DNA from 2 places in the Flexivirga sp. B27 genome. Region 2 is predicted to be linked to the other one. Evidence: riboswitches for the same ligand, from Rfam matches in the RefSeq annotation. Region 2 holds a riboswitch; the other holds the start of a gene.

Region 1 (3,804 bases), on a different contig from region 2:
CGCTCTGCGCGATCGGTGTCTATCTGCTTGCCGGCGGCGGTGACAGCAAGGCTGCTCCGAGCCCGCGGACGGTCACCTACACCCAGGACGGCCCCACCCGCACGGTGACCGCCGCGCGTGACAGCTCCCAGGACCGCGCCAGCGTTTCGACCTCGACCGTCACGCTCCCCCGCGAGACCCGCACGGTGCGGGTCGTGCAACCGGGCAAGGGCAAGACCGTGACGAAGACGGCGACCAAGACGCAGACGAAGTCGGCAACCACGACAGCGACGACGACCAAGACCACGACCAAGTCCGAGCCGCCGAAGACGGAGACCACCACGGTCACCGAGACCAAGACGGTCGGCCCGCCCAAGCCGCCGAAGCGGAGCATCGGCGCTGGGTGATCACCCCGTGGCAGCCGCGCCCATCCCGCAGACGGCCGAGCCTGTCCCGGAGATGGCCGAGCCCGCCCCGGAGATGGCCGAGCCCGCCCCGGAGATGGCCGAGCCTGTCGAGGTCACGTTTCGACAAGCTCAACGACCTCAGTCGGCTCAACGACCTCAGTCGGCTCAACGACCTCGATCAGCTCAACGACTCAGCCAGCGTTGGTCTGGATGGCGGTGCCCAGTCGCGGCAGGGCCTGCTTGACGTTCTCCTTCGCCTTGCCGCGCAAGCTCTTGTAAGCACGCTTCAGCGGCTCGCGCTCGGTCTTCTCCGCACGGGCGTCGGTCACCGCCAGCAACGCGTCGGCGGCCTCGTCGCCACGGCCGGCGAGGTACTGACCGAAGTCACCGGACCCCGCGAAGTCGTCCCAGAAGGGCTGCAGCGCGTCGGCGACCTGCGGCAGCATGCGGTTGGTCGCATCGGAGGCAACGGTCGGGTTGAACTTGCGCACTGCGGCATACCCGCCCTTGATCGCGACGCCGCTGACGCCCTTCTTGTCCTTGACCTCGGCATTGATGACGTCGACCAGATCCTCGACGACCTTCGGGCGGCGTTCGGTGGCAAGCAGGGTTTCGCTCAGCGACGACATACGGGTCAAAGCCTTTCGGGAGATAGGGGAACAACTCAAGCACAGCTGACGGGCATCTCAAGACAGTTCAAGCAGCGCATCCGGAGATGCACGAACCCGCCGCGCCCATGAAGCGCGGCGGGTTCGAATCAGGCTGGTATTGCTCAGATTTGGCTCAGATGCGGCCGTAGCCGGAGACCCCACTGTAGATCGCACGGACGCCGACCGAACCACCGGGGTGGTTGGAGTCCACCATCATGCCGTTGCCTGCGTAGATGGCGACGTGGTAGGCCGAGCTGCCGTCGCCGAAGAAGATCAGGTCACCCGGCTGCGGGTTGCTCACCGGGGTCGCTGCCTGCAGCTGACCGGTGGCGGTGTGCGGGATGGACTTGCCAACCTGCGCGTAGACGTAGGACGTGAAGCCGGAGCAGTCGAAGCCTGCCGGGCTCGAGCCGCCGTAGACGTAGGGCGTGCCGACGTACTGCTTGGCGATCGACACGATGCTGCCGTCAGAGGCAGGCGCAGGAGCCGGCTTCGGCTTGGGCTTGGGGGCCGGTGCCGGAGTGGGGTTCGACTGCGGCGCCTGACGCACCGGGGTGGTGTCAGCGGCGGTGTTTGCCGTGGTGGTTGCGGCGGGCCGCGTCTGGCTACGCGAGACCGAGGAGGTGCGCGGACGCACCTGCTTCTTCGGAGCCTCGTAGCTCTTCGCGGAGACCGCGGTCGCCAGCTGGCCCTTGGCCTCGACGGCGCCCAGCTGCTGCTGTGCCTTCGTCGCGGTCAGCGGGTGTGCAGCTGCCTGTGCGCGGGCTGCCTGGGCGGCGAAGTCGACCGAGCTCGCACCGGTGATCGATGCGACACCGGTGGTGGCCGAAGCCGCCTGCGGTGCGGCGATCGATGCCACCAGACCACCCGCGACGGCGACTGTGGCCGAAACGCGTGCGGTCGAGTTGAAAGTCGTCGACAACTTGCTCGGGGCGCGGTGACGACCGCGCGGACCAAGAATGGACACGAAGCACCTCTCCGTCGCCTACGAGGTGAGCTGTCGGGCTCGGGCTGGAGATACCCGGTCCGGATCGACACCCTGCGGTGCCGGACCGAACTTCGCCCCAAGGACGACCTGGGTCGCCCGGAATGGTTCCCCCGCTCCTGCCAGGCGGATCGTTACGTCCGTTCGGCTGGCAGGACTCGGCGTTGCCTCACGGAAGCCCACCGAGTGGCGGGCCGGGGAAAACGGTACACAACCCGGGGCCGCATGTCACAAGGAGGTCACGAATTCGTCGAAAGAATCTGAAATCCGTTGCTATTACACGGTTGTCAGTCTGCGTCCACGAAGACGTGCATCGCCACGTCACGCGGCAAGGACACCGCGTCCTGGCCCTCGGCACGGACCACCACCCGGTCATTCTCGAGCTGGATCTGCACCTTCGCGTCCGGGGTGATGCCACCTGCGGTCAGCACGCTGAGCGCGTCCTGGTCGGCCTGTGCAGGCTCGCCGACCCGGCGGACCACGAAGTTGGTCGGCTCCTCGGTCACGACCTCGGTCATCGGCCGCACACCGTCACGGAACCGCAGGCGGGTCTCCTCCTCGCCGAGCTCGACCAGACCGGGGATCGGGTTGCCGTATGGCGAGATGTGCCGCTCCTCCAGCATGGCCAGGATCTTGCGCTCGACCCGCTCACTCATCACGTGCTCCCACCGGCACGCCTCGTCGTGCGCGTATTCGAGCTCGACACCGATGACATCGACCAGCAGTCGCTCGGCGAGCCGATGCTTGCGCATCACTCGCGTGGCCAGCGTCCGGCCGTGGTCGGTGAACTCCAGGTGCCGGTCGCCGGCAAGGGTCAGCAGACCGTCGCGCTCCATCCGGGCGACTGTCTGGGACACAGTGGGACCCGAGTGTCCCAGTCGCTCCGCGATGCGCGCTCGCAGAGGCACGATGCCTTCTTCCTCCAGGTCGAAGATCGTGCGCAAATACATCTCGGTGGTGTCGATCAACTCACTCACAGGGCCAGCCTGCCACTAAGCGACGACAGTTGCCATGCCGTCCATCTGCCGTCCAACTTCTACCGGCTGGCCGGCAGAACATCCCGAAGACATCCAGAAGATTTTCGGTCAATAAGTTCGGGAATCCTTCGCGGTCACGCTACGTTCTTGTTCTTGGAAGCTGTGGGGCTCCTCCCCCCTGACCCACAGCCTCCCGAACCGTCCGGTTCACGGACGGGGTGAGCCCACCTCACGGTGGCGCTCGGACGGCTGGCGCACCTCCCCTGGGCGCCAGCCGTTCTTGCGTTCGGGGCCGTTTTGCGGACCTCTCCGGCAACTCGCCGGTTAAACCCGTTGCCACCCGCGAGCGCCTCGGCCTAGCGTGGTGCCACACGAGAAAGGAGGTGGTCCAAGAGTGAATTCTCAAAGGACGCGTGAGGTGGTTGCGCGCTAGCGCAACCTTCGTATTCGTCGCCGGCCACCTCCGGTGTGCCGACGAAACGGACGTTCGGTAGCTACTCCAACGCAGCCACCGCAGCCCGTGGGTGGCGCGATCTCGTCCATCGCGCCGACCGGTTCCGACCGGAAGCCCACGGGCTGTCCGCTGCCCCGCACAAGCTGGTCGAGTACCCCGGAGCGCTAGCGGAGGGCGTATCGAGACCAAGCGCCTCAGGGCTGGCGGCGCTCGACCCGCCAACTCGCGGGCAGGGGCCCAATCCAGCTGGTCGAGTAGCCCGGAGCGCTCGCGGAGGGCTTATCGAGACCAAGCGCCTCAGGGCTGGCGGCGCTCGACCCGCCAACTCGCGGGCAGTGGCCCAATCAAGCTG
Region 2 (3,804 bases):
GTGCAGCGCAGCGCGCCAGTCGCCGACGATCTCCGGCAGCGGGGCCGGCATGTGCACCGCGCGCAGCCGGTAGGTGCCGCGCTGCGTGTGCACCCTGACGTCGGGACTGCTCGGGAAGCGGCCCGCCGCGTTCTCGGACACCAGATGCACGCGGTGGGTGCTGCGGACCACCGTCCCCCGGATGCCCGGTGCGGCGCGGCCGGCCTGGTGCGGCAGGGCCGCACCGAGTCCGTGGCGGCGCAGCGCCGCCAACTCCTGCGGTGTGCACTCCTCCAGCACCAGGGTGTCGACGTGCTGCTCCCGCACCGCTGCAACGACGCGGCCGGGGTCGGCGCCGCCATACTCCAGGTTGATCGTCATGACGGTCTCGTCGTGCGGGCCGGCCGGGACGGTGTCGCTGCGCAACGCTCCGGCGCCCAGCACCAGCGGCGGTATGGCGACGAGGAGGGCGCCTACGGCCAGCCAGCGGAACCGCAGTGCGACAGCGGCCACGAGCGTCACGACCGCTGCAATTCCAACGATCGGGAAAAGGGCCTGCAGCGACGGCACCAACCAGGTAAGGTCCGCCCACCGCGCCGCGGCCGCAAGGCCTACGCACGCCTGCAGCACGGCCAGCACCCACCAGCAGACCGTGCTTGCTTCGGCACGCCATACGCGGCGAGGCATCGGATCCAGTTGGGGCACAGTCGTATTCTCACCACACAGGGACGCCTGACGCATGTGGTGGATGTGATTCCTGTGACGCATGCAACACGATTCGTGTGACTCTCGCGACACTTCAAAAAAAAGTCACGAAATGGTCACGTTTCAACTTGGCAATCGTCCTTCGACCACGTACCTTCGACGATCGGTGGTTGAAATTTCGTCCCCCTGGCGAAGAACCTTCCATCGACGAAGTCTTGCAACCCGGCATGACTTCGCCCCCTGCCTGTGACTTGCTGCGCACAACCTCGTCGAGCAGTCACCAAGATCCGGGACGGTCCCGGAGGCACGACGAGGATGGGGAACCCAATTTGGCCGTGACAGCGGTCTTGGGGTGAGAGCAGGCCAAAAACCTGCCGGGCACCTGACAGCCCGACCCGACAGCTAACCCCGTATGCGCACGTCAGGAGAGGAATCAATGGACCTCAGCAAGAACTTCAGCAACAAGACCCGCGCCGTCGGCATCGGGGTTGCCGCCGCCGCAGCCCTTGCCGCTGCCGGCGTCGCCACCGCTGGTGACGCTCACGCAGCCTCGGTCTCCACGTGGGACCGCGTCGCTGCCTGCGAGAGCGGTGGCAACTGGTCGATCAACACGGGCAACGGTTTCTACGGTGGCCTGCAGTTCACCCACTCGACCTGGATCGCCTTCGGCGGTGGCGCCTACGCGTCGAACGCCAACATGGCGTCCAAGTCGGCCCAGATCTCGGTCGCCGAGAAGGTCCTGGCTTCCCAGGGTCCCGGCGCCTGGCCGGTCTGCTCGGTGCGCGCTGGCCTGACCCAGGGCGGCGGTTCGCCGAACGTGAACCCGGCCCCGGCCCCGAAGCCGGCTCCGAAGAAGACCTACACCGCGCCGAAGAACACGACCCCCAAGGTTTCGCGTTCCAACGAGCGTGCGCAGGCTCCGAAGAAGACCTACACGGCCCCGAAGAAGACCTACACCGCGCCCAAGAAGACTTACACGGCGCCCAAGAAGGTCTACACCGCGCCGAAGGTCGCCCTCTCGGGCAAGACCGTCACGGTGAAGTCCGGCGACACCCTGAGCGAGCTCGCACAGAGCTACAACGTCAAGGGCGGCTGGCAGGCACTGTTCGCGGCCAACAAGGGCACCGTGAACAACGCCAACCTGATCTTCGTCGGCCAGCACCTGAACCTGCCGGCTTGATCTGATCGTCCGTCACCGCCTACTCGGCGCTGACAACCCGAAGGCCCCGTTCCACCACTCGGTGGGGCGGGGCCTTCGTCGTACCCCGCGCGATGTGCTGCTGCGATGTGATGCTGGTCGTATGACGACAACGAACTCACCGAGCGTCGAGATGCTCTGGGAGTCCACCGACCCGGGAGCCGCGCTCGACGAGCGCTTCGGATTCGCGACCACCGAGGCCGCAAGTGACTGGGTGACCGCGACGCTGAGTCGCCACTGGGGCATTGAGGTGACCTCGTGCGAACGGATCGTGCTCAGTTTCGCGAACGCGCTTGCGTGGATCCGGACGTCGGAGGGGCCGCTGCTCGCCAAGTGGTCGATCGCGCGGCACCGGTTCGCTCGCCTCGCGGCTCTCGCGGAGCTGACCGGCCGGCTCGACGAGCACGGCCTGCCGGTGTCCGCGCCGATTCCCGCCCAGGACCATCGACGTCAGGTCGAGGTCGATGGTGTGTCGCTGGGCGTGCAGCGGCAGCTGCGGGGCGAATGGCTCGATGTCGCCGATCCTGGCCAGGTCGCTGCGGCGGGTGCGATGCTCGCGCGGCTGCACGAGGCCTTGGCGGCATACGACTCAGCGAAGATCCCGGAGCTTGCTCCCCCGGACCGTCCGCTGCCGGACCGGATCGGCGACTGGCTCGGACACGACCACCCACACCTGCCATCGGGTGCGCTGGCTGCGCTCGAACGACAGGTCAACGAACTCCCGGCACCCGGCCGGCCCGCGCAACTCGTGCACGGTGACTTCCGCGCGGCCAACCTGCTGATGAACGACCGGGATGTCGCTGCCGTCCTGGACTTCGAGGACGCGGCCATCGAGCACCGCATCGTTGAGCTCGCGCGGTCGGCGGTGCTGCTGGGCACGAGATTCCACGACTGGGGTCCGGTCACGCCGCAGGTCCGGGAGACCTTCCTCGAGGGCTATCGGTCGGTATGCCGGCTGACCGACGCCGAGTTGTCCTGGTGGGGCCCACTGGTGCTGTGGTTCTCCCTGGCGATGGTCCCGCCCGGTGACGACCCGACGGGCTGGGCGGACGAAGCCGCTACTGTCGCGAGTTGTTCGCTCGGAACCAGCGATCGGGGCGAATAACTCGCGACAGTCGCGAGTTATTCGCCGCCCCGGCCCATCACGCGTCGATGACGATCGGGATGATCATCGGCCGACGGCGCAGCTTGCCGCCGACGAACCCACCGACGGCACGGCGAATGACCTGCTGCAACTGGTAGGTGTCGCTGATGCCCTTCTCGCGGGCCTCCTCGAGCGCGGCCTCCAGCTTGGGGCGCACCTTGTCGAAGACCTCGTCGTCCTCGGCGAAGCCACGGGTCTGGATCTCCGGGCCGCTGACGATCTTGCCGGTGTCGGCGTCGCGCACCACGATGATCGTCACGAAACCCTCGTCGCGCAGGATGCGGCGGTCCTTGAGCATCGTCTCGTCGGTCGTGCCGACGAGGGAGCCGTCGACATACACATATCCGCAGGGCACCGCACCGACGATGTCCGCGCGCCCGTCGACCAGGTCGACGACGACGCCGTCCTCGGCGAGCAGCACCCGCTCGGCGGGCACACCGGTCGCGACGGCCAGGTCGCCGTTGGCGACCAGGTGGCGCCATTCGCCGTGGATCGGCATGACGTTGCGCGGCTTGACGATGTTGTAGCAGTAGAGCAGCTCACCGGCGCTGGCGTGCCCGGAGACGTGCACCAGAGCGTTCCCCTTGTGTATGACGCTCGCGCCGCGTCGCATGAGTCCGTTGATGACCCGGTAGACGGCGTTCTCGTTGCCGGGGATCAGCGACGACGCCATCAGCACGGTGTCGCCGGGGCCGATCTCGATGGTGTTGTGGTCACCGCCGGCCATCCGGGACAGCGCGGCCATCGGCTCACCCTGGGATCCGGTCGAGACCAGCAC

Evidence for each region. A riboswitch is a leader RNA that binds a small molecule or an ion and turns the genes downstream of it on or off. The one in region 2 is predicted to bind cyclic di-AMP.
Region 1: another riboswitch for cyclic di-AMP. It lies ahead of ACSZL9_RS18425 (C40 family peptidase); the one in region 2 lies ahead of ACSZL9_RS04695 (transglycosylase family protein).

What each region holds. Positions count from the first base shown of each region.
Region 1 covers NZ_JBPYUM010000006.1:68,422-72,225, forward strand. The annotation lists gene ACSZL9_RS18415 (hypothetical protein) at 1-386, shown strand, start outside; gene ACSZL9_RS18420 (DUF6918 family protein) at 578-1,015, opposite strand; gene ACSZL9_RS18425 (C40 family peptidase) at 1,170-1,895, opposite strand; cyclic di-AMP (ydaO/yuaA leader) riboswitch at 2,004-2,195, opposite strand; gene ACSZL9_RS18430 (metal-dependent transcriptional regulator) at 2,309-2,998, opposite strand.
Region 2 covers NZ_JBPYUM010000001.1:1,024,496-1,028,299, forward strand. The annotation lists gene ACSZL9_RS04690 (endonuclease/exonuclease/phosphatase family protein) at 1-684, opposite strand, end outside; cyclic di-AMP (ydaO/yuaA leader) riboswitch at 972-1,116, shown strand; gene ACSZL9_RS04695 (transglycosylase family protein) at 1,121-1,864, shown strand; gene ACSZL9_RS04700 (phosphotransferase enzyme family protein) at 1,986-2,987, shown strand; gene ACSZL9_RS04705 (ribonuclease J) at 3,025-3,804, opposite strand, start outside.